One region of the Paraburkholderia phytofirmans OLGA172 genome, then DNA from elsewhere that is predicted to be linked to it. Evidence: riboswitches for the same ligand, from Rfam matches in the RefSeq annotation. Region 1 holds a riboswitch; the other holds the start of a gene.
The links. A riboswitch is a leader RNA that binds a small molecule or an ion and turns the genes downstream of it on or off. The one in region 1 is predicted to bind manganese.
Positions count from the first base shown of each region.

Region 2: linked by a shared signal. The riboswitch ahead of AYM40_RS19895 (sodium:calcium antiporter) and the one ahead of AYM40_RS32590 (TMEM165/GDT1 family protein) in region 1 are both predicted to bind manganese.

Region 1 covers NZ_CP014579.1:2,823,719-2,831,532, forward strand. Annotated here, with positions in the region: gene AYM40_RS32570 (hypothetical protein) at 1-140, opposite strand, end outside; gene AYM40_RS42145 (hypothetical protein) at 440-1,252, shown strand; partial or broken gene AYM40_RS43325 (EAL domain-containing protein) at 1,350-2,282, opposite strand; gene AYM40_RS32590 (TMEM165/GDT1 family protein) at 2,372-2,962, opposite strand; yybP-ykoY riboswitch at 2,969-3,158, opposite strand; gene dmeF (CDF family Co(II)/Ni(II) efflux transporter DmeF) at 3,240-4,553, opposite strand; gene AYM40_RS32600 (metal/formaldehyde-sensitive transcriptional repressor) at 4,562-4,837, opposite strand; gene AYM40_RS32605 (cupin domain-containing protein) at 5,162-5,626, shown strand; gene AYM40_RS32610 (efflux transporter outer membrane subunit) at 5,840-7,345, shown strand; gene AYM40_RS32615 (efflux RND transporter periplasmic adaptor subunit) at 7,453-7,814, shown strand, end outside.
Region 2 covers NZ_CP014578.1:4,495,759-4,503,572, forward strand. Annotated here, with positions in the region: gene AYM40_RS19885 (hypothetical protein) at 1-660, opposite strand, end outside; gene AYM40_RS19890 (HAD family hydrolase) at 1,285-2,343, shown strand; gene AYM40_RS19895 (sodium:calcium antiporter) at 2,509-3,519, opposite strand; yybP-ykoY riboswitch at 3,620-3,791, opposite strand; gene AYM40_RS19900 (NADP-dependent oxidoreductase) at 3,959-4,978, shown strand; gene AYM40_RS19905 (AAA family ATPase) at 5,567-6,916, shown strand; gene AYM40_RS19910 (HNH endonuclease) at 6,913-7,620, shown strand.

The DNA of each region.
Region 1 (7,814 bases):
TCGCCGCGTTCGTCCCACGCGGCTTCGCCACTGGACCAAGGGTGCTGAATGGCGGACAGTTCATCGTCGGCAAACGCCGACAGCGGCCGCAAATCCCGCTTGCCCCAACTTCCTCTCATCCGGTCACTATCGTTGTTCATGGCTCGTTTCAGACTTCCTCCCAACCTGGTGCCTCGTGCTGATGGAACGTCGCGCACGGGCCACCCTCACCTCTCCGGCGTCGAGACCCTTAATAAACGTACGGCGGGGCCGCTCTACTCCAACCGGGTGAAGTGAAGGTTTGCCGTGGCGGAGCCGGGAGTACTTCTGGCGCCACGCCGCCACCTCGCTCGGGCCAGACACGACGCAATGTTTTCGCCGCATCAGGGACTGCGCGAAAGATGGAATAGACGCCCTCGCGAAATCGTTTAGACGACGTACGAACCACCGGCAGACTTCGATGAACACTCGACAACAGCACGTCATCCGCTCTGTCAGCGCAGAGCTGCTAATTGCATCCTTTGCGTTGTTCGCTGGCTGCGGCGGCGGAGGCGGGGGCGGCGGCAGCGCAAACAGCACGTCGATGATTTCGATCGCCGGCACGGCGGCAACCGGCAAGGCACTCGCAAATGCGACGATTAGCATCGACTGCGTGCGGGGCTCAATATCGGTCTCAGCCGATGCGAACGGAAACTACCACGGGACATTCGGCGCAGTGACGCCATGTATGATCGCTGTGACTTCAGGCGGGACGATACTGCATTCCGCAGCGTTCGCCGGCGGCACGTACAACGTCACGCCGGAGACGGATCTGTTGTTGTCGTATCTGGCGGCGCAACTCGGTACGAATGAAAGCGGACTCATCGTCGGCTTCGCGACGAACACGCGGTTTCAGCAGACGCTGCAGAATCAGACCGACGTTCTGACTGCGCAGGCCGCTGTCGTCCAGGGTCTGCAGCAGAAGTACGGTCTTACGCTTTCCACACCCAATTTTCTGACCACCGCATTCACTGTCGGCCAGCCAGGCGTGGACAGCGATCTCGAAGCGCTCCTCGCCCGCGGCGCAATCGACACCAACGGCGAACCAGACGCGGTCGCCGTCACACTGATGGCCACGATGGGGGCCGCAAATCCGATTCCGGCATCGCCAGGTACCGGCACAAGCGGCACAAGCGGGACAAGCGGGACAAGCGGGACAAGCGGGACAAGCGGGACCGGCGGGACCGGTGGAACCGGCGTGGGCGGCACTGGAAGCCCGGGCGGCATGATGTGAGACGACAAGACACATGATGCCTTGGGTCACCGTTCGACGGCTCTGACACCTTGGGCCGTCTCACACCGCACTCATGGCGGTTCGTAACGATCGTTACACCAAAATCTTTCAGTTTCCGGAGCGTCTCGATGCTCTTTACCGTATCCCGCATGATCAGGCCCTCCGTGACCTCCAGCTTCAGCGAGGCAGCGCCGATGTGAGCACCGGACAGCGCTGCCGCCACGTCGGCAACGAGGTTGGGGTCATCGAACTGCCGCGGCGAGAGATTGACGCTGATCTGCAGTGGCGGCTCTGCCGGGAACGCCCGCTGCCAGTGGGCGACTTGCTGGCAAGCCTCTTCCAGTACGTATCGTCCGAGCGGAATGATGAGGCCGCTTTCTTCTGCAATCGCAATGAACTCGGACGGCGGCAACAAACCTCGTGTGGGGTGCTGCCACCTCACGAGCGCTTCCATTTCACGGAACCCTGCCACCTGAAGCTGCATGATCGGCTGAAAATACACGCGTAGTTCACGATGCTCGACTTCGGCCTGGCTAATACGGTCAAGCAGCAATGCGCGGTTCGGTAACGAGGTGAGCGTGTCGTAGAACGCCCGTCGCGCGAGCTGCTCTTCGAAGTTCTTTCTTTCGGTGGTATCGCTCGCTGTCGCCACGATCGCGCCGACAGCCGGTTCGTCGAGCAGATTCGTCAAGGTAAGCTGAATATAGCGCCACGCATCGCCCTCGCCTCGAATACGGATCTCGATCGATTTCGTGGATCGAGCCGTCGACGACACGGTCTCCAACAGGCCCTGCAGCGTGGGACGGTCAGTGGGATGGATCGGATCGAGCAGACTGGTGCCGACGATCTGGCCCATGTTGTTCAAGGGATCGGGGCGTCGCGTCGGCGCCTCGTAGGTCACCGTCCCGTTGACGTCGGAAACCAGTATCGCATCCGACGTATTGGCGACAAGCGCCTGCAGCCTCTGCTCGCTCGTGCGCAGCGCGTCCTGGGCCGCCGCATCCACGTTCCTGCGAATCCGCCGCAGCATCTGAAGAAACAGCAGCGCGAGCCCCACGCCGATCGCCAGGACTACAGGGGTCGGGATAGGGATAGGCCGCTGCGAAGCAAGCTCTCGAACTAGAACAGCGGGTGCGCTTGCGGGTACAACGCGGTCCTGAGGGCGAAACCACCGAGGACAACGAAAATGATGGCGGCCAGAATGTGGACCGCCTTTGTTGGCAAGCGGTCGGCGAATTTGTGTCCGAGGTAGATGACGGGCACATTGGCCAGCATCATGCCGAGCGTCGTGCCCGCGACGACGCCGAAGAACTCGTGAAAGCGCGCAGCGAGCGCAATCGTGACGATCTGGGTTTTGTCGCCCATTTCAGCGAGAAAGAATGTGAGCGCGGTTGTGCCGAACACCCCCATCGAGTTTTTCGTCAATACCGCGTCGGCGTCGTCCAGCTTGTCCGGAATGAGAATCCACACCGCCATCACCGCGAATGATGCGACAACCGCCCAATTCAGAATACCCGGACTCAGAACGCTCGCGAGCCACGCGCCGAGTGCGCCGGATGCACCATGATTGATGATGGTAGCGGCAAAGACACCCAGGATGATGGGAATAGGCTTGCGATATCGCGCGGCCAATACCAGGGACAGGAGTTGAGTCTTGTCGCCAATTTCGGCAAGGCCGACCACGCTGGTCGAAATAAGGAAGGATTGCATGGGTTGTTGTACCCGGGCCGCGCTGAAAGCACGCGATGACGCGCATTCCGGCGACCCGGTTAGGTCGGAATGCGTGTCATCGGTCTTGCCAGGCACTTAGCTGCGCACGCCATAGCGGGTCTCTCGACTCGCCAAGTATGTTGACATGCGCCCTCGAACATGGCGTTCGAGGCGGCTACTCCCCAATGAGCAGGCGCGATTTTACCGCGCCGTGCACTACCGAAGCAAGTCGCCGCGCCGCAAACGCGTGGCGGATCGGCGACTTGGCTGCCATGGTTCAGGCCGACGCGTGTGAAGCTTGCACTTCAACGGTGACATGTGACAGCCCCCTGAAGCGCTCGAGCACTGCGTGATAGAAGCGCGAGTCTCGCTGAGCTTCGCTCGTTGCCACGGACACCACGGCACTCATGTGACCCGGACCCACCCGCCATACATGCAGATCGACGACCTTGTCGCCACGGTCCTCGATAGCGTTTCGCACGTTCTCCGCCATGCGCCGGTCGGGATTCATGTCGAGCAGGATGGCACCCGTATCTCGCATCAAGCCGTACGACCAGTTTGCAATCACCAGCGCGCCGATGACACCCGCGAGCGGGTCCATCCAGAGCCAGCCAAATGCGCGTGCCAGTAAGAGACCGATGATAGCCAGCACGGAGACCGCCGCATCCGCCATCACGTGGATGTAGGCCGACCGGATGTTGTGGTCGCGGGTTGCTGCTTCATGCGCGTCGTGGCCGTGCTCATGCTCTTCGAACTCGACTTCGTGCTCGCCGTCCGGCATCCGCACGATGGCCTTGAAGGCGTGCGGCTCAGGAATGTCTTGCTTCGATTCCAGATAGCCGCCACGGTCCGCCAGTGCGAATACCTGTTGCGTCCCATCGGGTCGTACCGTCGTAATGGACACCGTCGAGGTGTCCAGTCGCGAACCGTCCGTCGCCGGTGCAATGCGGAAAACGGGTGGCACCCCATCCTCGAAGATGGAAACGGCAAACACACCGGACGGCGCGAAAATCTTCTGCACTTCGTCCTCATGGTCATGGTCGTCGTGACCATGACCATGACCATGACCATGACCATGACCATGACCATGACCATGTCCGTGGCTGTGACCATGGCTATGGCCGTGATCGCCGCCGCTCAGCAGCCACACGCTTGCGAGGTTGACCAGCAAGCCGATCACCGCGATAGGAATCGCTTCACCGAAGTGAATGGGTATCGGTGACAGAAAACGCGACACCGCCTCGTAGCCAATCAGTACTGCAATCATCGCGAGCACAATGGCACTCGTGAACCCCGCAAGGTCACCCAGTTTGCCGGTACCGAACACGAAGCGGGAGTCGGTGGCGTGCCTGCGCGCGTAGGTGTACGCCAGGGCTGCGATCAGCATCGCTCCGGCATGCGTCGACATATGCAGGCCGTCGGCGACAAGCGCAAGCGAGCCGAACATACTGCCGCCAACGATTTCAACCAGCATCATCGCGCTGCACAGCGCAATCACGGCCCACGTCTTGCGCTCGTTCGTTTCATGACCGGCACCCAGAAAGATGTGGTCATGTCCCGCGCCGAATGCGGCGTTTTTAAAATCACTCATGTTCTGCTCTACTTGAAATAACTGTGAACGACCTCGATCAGCTGGTCAGTTGCGCTGCCGGTCGATTCTTCATGGGTTTCCGCATCGACGAGATGGGTGCGGATATGATCCTCAAGCACCACAGCCAGCAGGCCGTTCATCGCGCCGCGGCAGCTGGTTATCTGCTGCAGGACGTCAATGCACCCCTGCTCTTCCTCGAGCGCCCGCTCAATGGCTTCAACCTGCCCCTTAATACGCCGGACCCGGTTGAGCAGCTTCTGTTTCTCGCGAATGGTGTGGCTCATGAATGATCTCCGATATACCGAGGGGGAGTATATGACAAATAGGGTGGGGGGGTATACCAAGCTGTTTCGAGTGAAAGCTTTCGGAAAGTATTCGCCTGGGCAACCTCGTCCAATAACGGCTTGCGCAGTCGAGCACCACGCTCAATCATCCTCACTGACGCGAAGCTGTCAGGATGGAACTGGTCTTCGGGAACATTGAGGCGCTGACGCCCAGGTATTGCCCTGGTTTTGAGCTGCCTTCTCGATGGTGCGACAATCGGATCAGGACCAGCTAGTCCTCAACACGGTACGCCGATGGTCCGCTCAATCTGAAAGGGCAAGAACATGCGTCGATACATCTATCTCGCGGCATTGCCTGCGACCTTCGTTGCCGGCATGTTTGCATCCCATCTGGGCACACTGGCGCGAGCCCAGGCGTCAGACGTACCGCTCACGGCGCAGATCATCGACCTGGCCGCCTTAACCGATGCCGATGTTGGCCCACAGATTCCGAACATGGGTACCTTGCGTTCGAAGGGCCTGGTCGTCACGCCGAGCGGAACCGTTGCGGTGCAGACCGGTAACGTACCCAAGCATACGCATCGAGGTTCTGACGAAATCCAGTACGTGATTTCGGGAAGCGGCACGTTCTGGCTAGGTAACGAACAGCGTCAGATTCACGCCGGCGACCTGATCATTATCCCGAAGGGAACCGTGCATGCGGGGTCCGAGCCGACCAGCGGCGAATTCAAGGTCCTTTCCATCAAGCTGCCTCCGCAAGCGCCAGGCGACATGCAGATGGTTCCCTGACGTGTCGTCGATATCCGGCCCCCCCGATCCACGCCGGACACTACGTGATCTCGTGCGCCGCGCGCAGCAATCGACCATGCTAGGCTACGCGTAGCTATGTTCCCGCATGGTCAATTCCGCCGTCGGGAAAGGAAACACCGAAAGTTCACGTTGCCTGAATATCCGCGTCCGCTCGCTCGTTTAGGTTAAACGCAGGCGATATAAGGTGGATCGATGATCGACGTTAACCAGCGTATTGTCCGGCGGCGGCGCCTGTGCGTCGCGCTATGCGGCTGCGCCGCAGTGGCGGGCTGCATGGTCGGTCCCGACTACCGCACTCCCCCCGCGCCGCCTACCGACACCTACACCGCCACACCGCTGCCCGAGCAGACGGCCTCTTCTCCAGGGGCTGCCGGCTTGCCACAGCGTTTTATGCCGGGACAGGATATTCCCGCCGCCTGGTGGGCACTCTTTCACTGCGAGCCGCTCGACGCGCTGATCCGTCAGGCCCTCGTCAACAGCCCGAACATCGCCGCGGCGCAAGCTGCATTGCAGCAGGCGAGTGAAAACTTCTCGGCACAAGCCGGCGGCACCCTTCTACCCAGCGTCGACGCACAACTTGGCGCCACGCGCGAGAAATTGAACGGCGTCGCGTTCGGCCAGCCCGGCGTCGTGGATGAGTTCAATCTCTACAACGCATCGGTGAACGTATCGTACAAACTCGACGTGTTCGGCGGCACACGGCGCGAACTCGAAGCGTTGCACGCGCAAGTCGATTACCAGCGCTTCCAGTTGCAGGCCGCCTATCTCGCGATGTCGGCCAACATTGTGACCGCGGCCGTCAAGGAAGCGTCACTGCGCGCACAGATCGAGGCAACCGAGCGGATCGCCACGGAAGAAGACGAGCAACTGGGCGTACTCGGCAAGCAGTTCGACCTGGGGGGCGTGGGCCGCACGGCGGTGCTCGCGCAGCAGACCCTGTTGGCGCAGACCCGCGCAACGCTGCCGCCGCTGCAACAACAACTCGACCAGGCGCGTCACCAGCTCGCCGTGCTGGCCGGCAAACTGCCCAGCGACGCCGCGTTGCCAGAATTCAAGCTCGAGATGTTCTCGTTGCCCGAGACGCTGCCGGTCAGTCTCCCGTCCGCGCTGGTGCAGCAGCGGCCCGACATCCTCGCCGCCGACGCCGTCCTGCATCAGGCCAGCGCGCAAGTCGGCGTGGCGACTGCGGCGATGTATCCGCAGATCACGCTGTCCGCCAGCTACGGCGCCGAGGCCCTGACGCCGGCCCAGGTGTTCAAGGCCGGCAGCACGATCTGGAGCCTGGGCGCCGGTCTGCTGCAACCGGTCTTCCATGGCGGGCAACTGAGTGCGCAGAAGCGCGCGGCCGAGGCGGCGTACGAGCAAGCCGACGCGCAATATCGCGAAACGGTGCTGCTGGCGTTCCAGAACGTCGCGGACTCGCTGCGCGCGCTCGATCACGACGCGACCGGCCTGAGAGCGCAGACAGACGCCTGGCGTGCCGCTAGCGATTCGCTGGAACTGACGCGTGGGCAGTATCGCGTCGGCGGAGTGAGCTACCTGTCGCTTCTCGATGCCCAACGCCAGTACCAACAAACGGTGGTGAGCCTCGCGCAGGCCCAGGCATCCCGCTACGCCGACACCGCGGCCCTCTTCCAGGCGCTCGGTGGCGGCTGGTGGAACGCCGCTGCGCCGGCCACCGCCGCAACGACGCATTGACATAGCCCGGCAGAAGGCTCGCTGCACCGCTCTTTGCAACACGCGCGATCAGAAACGAAGGGATGCAAAGTCCAGCGCTTCGCCCAATGCCGTGCAAGGACATCACGATGACCGAAAGAAAACCGATGACAAAGCGGATGGTGATCATGCTGATCTGTGTCGGCCTGCTGCTGGCCGCGCTCGTCGGCTTCAACCAGTTCCGCGCGTATATGTTCGGCAAGTTCATGGCGGGCAACTCGGCACCGCCCGCCACCGTCTCGGCAGCAGTCGCCGGCTATCAGTCATGGCAACCGCAGCTTGCGGCGGTCGGGAGCCTGCGCGCCGTGCGCGGCGTCGATGTCACCACCGAAGTCGCGGGCCTCGTGCGCGAGGTGGCATTCAGCTCGGGGCAGGAAGCGAAAGCCGGACAAGTCCTTGTCCGGCTCAACGACGACACCGACGTGGCGCTGCTCCATTCGTTGCAGGCTGC
Region 2 (7,814 bases), on a different replicon from region 1:
GCCCAGACCCACCGGGATGTAGTAGCTGCCATGCTGCAGGTCGAAAGTCCAGGTGCCAGTCGAGCGGATGTACCAGCCACCCGGCAGGTTGAAGATGCCGAACGGCTGCGCGGTGAGCGATTGCGTGGTGGGACGGCTGCTCTGCCCGGCGAACGAGTGTTGCCACTGCACCAAGGCGCCCAGCAGTCGCGCCTTGGTTGCGCTCACCGCGACCGCAGCCAGACCGGCCTGCCATTTGCCAGTGCCGAGGCTCGGGTCGGTGGCGGTCGGCATGGTCACTAGCGGGCCGACGCCAATCTGCACGTCGCCCTGCGAGAGCAGGAAGATGTCGAACAGGTTCAGGTCGCCGAGACCGGTGTTATAGCCGCCGCCTGGATCGGGACGCGTGCTGACCGGCACCGTGGCGCGGAAAATTTCCGGCACGCCGATCAGGCTATTCGGGCCGATCGGCACGGTGGGCCGCAAGAGCAGATCGTTGGTGTGCGCGCTCGCGCCGAACACGCTGGGCGTGTAGTAATTCTGGATATTGAATGAGGCTGCCAGGTTGAGTGGGTTATTACTTTTATTGGCTTCGTCGGCTGATGCCTGAGCGAACGCAGGCGACCACATCACCGAGACAGCGTATAACACTGCCGCCCCAACCATGCATTTCCAATCCATTCCCGTACCTCGTCTATGGGCATTTCTTATTGGCGAACACACTTCTTTGCCCGGCGCAAATAAAACCAAAGAAACGGCATTCGTATTTTCGAATTAAGTCAAACTAATCGCGGGCGTAAGTCCACCGCACCCGGCGGCATATGTGCAGCCGGGAAAATATGCAAAACAGATGAGGCGCGCAATTAAATCGCGCTAAGTCTCTCGAGCGAGCCGGAAAGACGGTACGGTCGGATACAGGGCTTGCATGGACGCTCCTTTTCAGACTCAAGAGACGCCGCACAAAACGACGCATGCGGGAGTAAAAAGTGCACAGCCAAGGACTGTTGTGGCGGAATGGTAGCAAACGTTTCAGCAGATTACAGAGATAAATTTGTAACACGGGAAAAATTACGTCATTTCCGATCGAGTTATATTTTGGTCGCCATTCTTATTCCACACTTCTGCCATAGTTTTGAGCATTTGTTCTGCATAATTGTGGAAATTCGCATAGCGGCATATGGCATTGCAAATTACGGCATTGACGCCGCCGCTGAAAAAATCCACAGAATGGGCTGCAACAACCACCGCGTCCTATTAGACTTGCGCTCGCTTTAGATTCGACCCACCGCTTTTGATGAGGCATTCATGATTCGCACAATGCACCGGTACTGCGTTGCTTTCACCGTTGTGGTTCTTTCAGCTTGCACCGCTACGCCTCGTTACGACGCGAGCGGGTCGCCGGCCGGCGCATCGAGCGCCGCAGCCCTCGCGTCATGGAACGACACCGCGACCAAACGCTCGATTGTCGATTTCGTCACGCTGGTCACCACGCCCGAGTCGAAAAATTTCGTCGCACGCGCAGACCGGATCGCCGTGTTCGACAACGACGGCACGTTGTGGCCGGAGCAACCCGCCTCGGTGCAACTGGTGTTCGCGCTGCAACGGGCGAAGACAGTGGCCGGCCGGCATCCGGAATGGAGACGGCAGGAACCGTTCCGCTCAATTTTGAGAGGCAATCTGAAGCGTGCCGCGGCGAGCGGCGACGCTGGCTCGATGAGACTGCTGGCGGCGGCGCATGCCGGCATGACTAGCGATCAATTCGCTGCGCTTGTGCACGAATGGTTCGATTCCGCGAGCGACCCGCACTTTAACCGCCCGTATGCCGACCTCGCTTATCAGCCGATGCTCGAGTTGCTCGGCTATCTGCGCGCAAACGGCTTCAGGACCTATCTGGTGACGGGCGACGATGTCGAGTTCGTCCGCGACATGGCGCAGCGCGTGTACGGCATTCCGCCCGAGCAGGTGATCGGCAGCACTGTCAGATACAAGTACAGCCAGACGAACGGTGCCGTTGCGTTGACCCGACTTGCGCAAGTCGACAATCTCGTCGATGGAGCGGCCAAACCGCTCGCCATCGACCGCGTGATTGGCAGGCGTCCAGTGATTGCGTTCGGCAACGCGGACAGCGACGTGCCGATGCTCGAATGGACCTCGGCCGGCGACGGCCCGCGCTTCGCGGCGCTGCTGCATCACACCGACGGCGAACGGGAGTATGCGTACGACCGCACGGCGAAAAGTGGCAAGCTCGACAGGGGACTGGACGAAGCCGGTGAGAAAGGCTGGCTCGTCGTCGATATGAAGGACGACTGGAAGACCGTGTTCAAGCCGGATAGCACGGCAACGGTTGCGGTATCGTCCAATTAAGGGTGGCGTTTGGCTCGGCCCTCGCTTTAGTCATCGCGGCGGCTTTTGCCAAGGTTTTCGCTGCGGCTTCGGCTTCGGCTTCGGCGCGGTCCAATTTAATCAGCTTGTCAGGAAGGCCGCGCCAAGGTGGCTTTTGCCGCAGTCTTCCTGCCTTTCATCACTCGCTTAGCGGGTCAGCGTGATCACCAGATAGCTGGCGTACAGCACGCCGCACACCAGCAACGCCCACACCGGCACGCCGCGCGCGCGCACGTTGATCCTCAGCCACGCGGCTGCGGCGAGTGTAATCACGATGCCGGTCACCACTTCGACGCGCGGCGTCCACGGCGTCAGCAGAATTCCGATTGCGGGCAGCAAGGTGCCCTGAAACACCATAGCGCCGGTGATATTGCCGAACGCCAGCGTGTCCTTGCCACGGCGAATCCACAGGATGCTGTTGACCTTCTCTGGCAACTCTGTTGCGATCGGAATGATCAGCAGCGACAGCAGCAGCGGCGAGACACCGAGCGCCTGCGACACGCCCCGCACCCCGTGGATGAAACCTTCCGCGCCCCACACCAGCAATGCAACCGCCAGCGCCAGCTGCACCGCGATGGTCGCGAGGTTGGTGGGCAAGCTCAGACGCGACAGCAGCATCTTGCCCGGCGCTTCGGTGCCGTGGCCGGCGTCGACCAGTTTGGTCGATGCGCGGAACGTCATCACCACATAGGTGATGTACACGCCGACCAGAGCCACGCTGAACAGCGCCCGCACGACCATGTGTTCGTGCGGCACGTACATCGCCGCGGCCGCCAGCACGAAAGCGCACAGGAAGAAGTTCAGATCGCGCGTGAAACCCGTGCGTTCCGGCGTGACCCAACCGCCGGCGCCGCGCGAGCCGAGAATCGCGAGCGTCATCAGGAAGGTGGACAACGTTGAGAGCATGAGCGGCGCGCCGAGAATCGCGCCGACGCCGATTTCCTGATTGACCGCGCTATCGGCCGTGCCGCCCGCAATTGCAAGCAGCGGGACGAGAGTTTCGGGCAAGGCGGTCCCGACCGCCGCGAACAGCGAACCCGTCACGCCCTCGGAGATTTTCAGGCGCTCGCCTAGATGTTCGAGTGCGTTGGTGAAGAGCTCAGCCGCCACCAGAATGACGACCAGCATGATGGCGAGTTGGAACAGGAGGCCGGTCATGTGCGGCTCCTTGCAGATGCAAGGGGGAAGCGGCACAACGGCCGGGTAAGCGGCGAGACTGGCAGGGCACAACGATATTTCACAGGGCAACTCCGCGGTCGGACGTAAGTGACGAACCAATGACGCACCGCGACCCGTCCGACCAGAACGAAGCAGTGCGCCAATGGTCTCGCCAAACCGACCCGGTCGAACGCGCCATGACCCGCAGGCCAAGTATGTTGACGCGCTCTCCTTCAATGGATGAAGGAAGGCTACTCCCCAGTGACCGGGGAATTCTAACGGGATGCGCAGCTTTCAACAAGCTTGGGATCTGGTGCATGCTCGGGCGCCTGTCGGCTTCTTTGCTTGCGTGCGTCCGTGATGCGGCGTCGGGCGCGCGAGGGTGCGACGGTCCCACTGGTAAGATCGCTCACCGTCCATGACAGCAGTGAGTCTTCAAATGAATTATCAAAATCGTCAGTGGTTTTACGTCAAGCGTCCCGAAGGACGAGTGAGCGATGAGCATTACGAGTTGCGCGAAAGCGAACTCGACGACACGTTGTCATCCAACGAGGTGCTCATTCGGGCGCGCATCATTAGCGTCGATCCGTACATTCGAATCCAGCAACACGAACGTAATACTTACGATGTGCCGCATCCACTCGGCATCGTGCAGCGGGCGGGTGTGGTGGGGGAAGTGGTGGCGTCGGCGAGCCCTCTGTTCAAGCAGGGCGACTGGGTGTCGGCCTATAGCGGCTGGCAGTTGTACGCCAAGTGCCATCACAGCGAACTGACCAAACTGGACCCCAACGCGGCGCCGGTTTCGACCGCGCTCGGCGTGCTCGGCATGCCGGGACGCACCGCATGGTTCGGTTTGATGGAAGCGGGTAAGCCGCGTCCGGGCGATACGCTGGTCGTGTCTGGTGCGGCGGGCGCGGTCGGCTCGCTGGTCGCGCAGTTCGGCAAGCGTGCAGGGTGCCGCGTGATCGGGATCGCGGGCGGCCCGGACAAGTGCGCGTTTCTGACCGACACGCTGAAGCTCGACGGCGCAGTCGACTATCGGGCGCATCCCACGCTCGAAGGCTTGCAGTCAGCGCTGCAAGCGGCGACCGGCGGCGTCGATGTCTATTTCGACAACGTGGGCGGCATGGTCACCGATGCGGTGATTCCGCTCATCAAGCGCCGCGCGCGGATCGTGATCTGCGGGGCGATCGCTCAATACGACGGCGGGCTGGACACACCGGATCTTGCACCGCGCTTCCTGCAGCACATGCTGTTTCAGCGCGCGACGATTCAGGGGATTCTGGCGCGCGACTTCACGCATCGGATGGACGAGATGCTGCAGACGGTCGCGCCGTGGGTGAAGAACGGGGAGATCGTTTATCAGGAGACATATGTCGATGGGTTTGACGCGTTGCCGAATGCGCTGAACAGTCTGTTCGAAGGGAAGAATCTTGGGAAGCTGCTGGTGAGGGTGTGATCGGGCGAGATGAAGCGGATGGCAGACCGTCGTGACGACGGTGGGCCGGAAAAGCCGACGGTTCCGACGCCTGTAATGGCGCCTGGAAGATCTGCGGTCTGCCCGCGCAGGCCGCCCTGCAGTCCACGGACACGCTCGTACGCGACGCAACTCGCAGTGCCGATATCTAGCTGACGACCCTTGGTAGCAGCACTGCGCTCAGTCCGCAAGCAAGCGGGGCAACTGTCCCCAAGCAATATTCCGCGTATGTCGTATCGTGCATTTTCAGAGCCTCGCAGTTCTAGCCTGGTTTGGCAGCGAGTATCCGTTCGTTCGCAGCCGTGCTTCGGCTATTTGGGTCGATGTGTGGCGATAACCTGCTGAGAACTCGGAGCTTCGCAAATCGAATATCTAAAGTGGGTAGAATTCGTTACACCCTCAGCCGAGGGGATGCCTGATCAGCCAGGAGCGAAGACGGCACGATTTCGCCAACTGTTGGCGGCGATCCAGGCTCTCGCCGTCAGTCGATGTAGATTAGCCGCGCTTCCGCACGAGTGCGCCATAAGCCCAAGCGAGTTCTCAAGTCCGCGATTACCAAGGCAATAGGCAATGAAAATCTCCGAACTGGTGCTGCACAACTTTCGCAGGTACGAGGAGGCCTTCTTTCAGTTCAACCCCCAGTTCAATGTCCTGATTGGCAATAACGGGAAGGGCAAGACGACGGTACTCGACGCACTGGCGATGCTGCTCAATACCTACTTTCAAGGCGGCAAACTCACGACCGGCGGAGGCACAATCAAGAATACCGATGCGCATGCCGTCTACAAGGAGATCGAAGGCCAAGTCTTCTACGAGCCTACCACCGACGTCTGGCTGGAGGCTACGGCCGCAGTGGGCAACGAGCGCACTCAATGGCGGCGGGATCTCGGCGACCGTGGCGGCAAAGCAAAGACTCTTGTCAGAAAGGGCAAGGAGGCGCGTGATCGCGTGACCAAGCAGTCGGACGTCGATCTGCCACTGCTTCTGTATTATGGCGCAGGCCGCCTCTGGGACAAACACGACGATATCGAGACGGATCAGCCGGCGTCCCGCCTCATGGGCTACCGGTATTGCCTTGACCCGAAATCGGATCACAAGGCCTTTGAGAAATGGTTCAAACGTCTGTCCCTCTCAAGACTACAGAAGCGAGTTGAGATACCGGCGCTGGACGCCGTCACCAACGCGGTGACGGCGTGTATCCCGGGGGCACATGGTTTCTTTTTCGACATTGGATACGACCACCTGATGGTCAAGCTAGACCACGAAGGTCTGATCCCATTCGACGATTTGAGCGATGGTTATCGAAACATGATCGGGATCATTGCCGACATTGCCCATCGCGCCTCACGTTTGAACCCGCACTTCGGCGCTGAAGCCGCGCTAAAGACACAAGGCATCGTTCTAATCGACGAGATCGATCTGCACCTGCATCCCAAATGGCAACGCCGCGTCGTCGCGGATCTGAAGCACGCGTTTCCCGAGCTGCAGTTTATTGTCTCCACGCATTCTCCGTTCATCTTGCAATCGCTGGAACCCGGAGAAGTCATTGACCTGGGGCGCGGCCTGAAGCCTGCTCAGGCGAAGTCGATCCCAGATGGTATTGCCGCGCCCGCTTCGGACGCAAAGTACGTCAATCGGTCCATCGAAGACATCGTTGAAGATGTGATGAAAGTCCCGGTGCCTCAGCGTGGAGAGCGCTACCAGAAAATGTATGACGCTGCGCTGGAGTATTTTCGTCTACTCAAAGAGACTCCCAAGGACGTAAGTGAGGAGCTGAAGGCGCAGGTCAAGCAGCGACTCGATCAGCTATCTGGCCCATTCAGTGACAACGTGGCCTACCACGCCTTCCTGGAGATGCAGCGCATGGCTTCTGGAATCGATGGTGCTCCTGAGACGAGTTCCACGAGGAAAGACGCATGAGGCCGGTGGTGCGCGGAGCCTGGCCCACTGACGACGAGGGAAATCAGGTTGCGTTCAGTACATACTCAATGGCGCGCGGTGAGCTCATCAAGCGACTCGGAGAATGCTGCTCGTATTGCGAGCAGCATCTCGATTCCAGCCTGGCCGTGGAGCATGTCCAGCCCAAAAAACCACCAGGCGCTGTTACCAACGACCCGACTCGCGAGTTCAACTGGGAAAACTTCCTGCTCGCATGCACGAACTGCAACAGCACAAAAAGTAACCACGATATCGACCTCGACGACCACCTTTGGCCGGATCGGGACAACACCTTTCTTGCCTTGATCTACAAGCAGGGAGGACTTGTCGAGGCCGCGCCTGGCACCGAACATACTCGGGCCCAAAACATCGTCGAGCTAGTCGGACTGGACAAGGTTCCTACTGATCACGAGCAGGAAACAGAGGCATCCGACCGTCGATGGAACAACCGGCGAGAGGCCTGGGACATCGCCGAGCTATCGAAACTGAATTTAGCCCAATTTGATTATCCGCAAATGCGCGCCCAGATTGTGTTGCAAATACAGGGTTACTGGTCCATTTGGATGACGGTCTTCCATGACGACCCAGATATGCTTGAGCGCATCCTGGACCGCATTCCAGGCACAGCGAAACACTGCTTCGACGCTGCCAACGGGTATCGGGCTGTGCCCCGCGTGCTGCCGTAGTAAGCCGCCGTTAGGTAGAGTTGTTGCCCGTTGGCACGAAGCAGCACGAATTTTTGTCGGTTCATCGCCGATCTGCGGGTGATTGAGGGGCGGAGAATGGCACGAAGCGGTCGGTTTGCCACAAAACGGGCAATGCAACTTCAACGGAGTGGCATCCGAGGAATGCCGAAGGCAGTTACCGCTCCTTCTTTTTC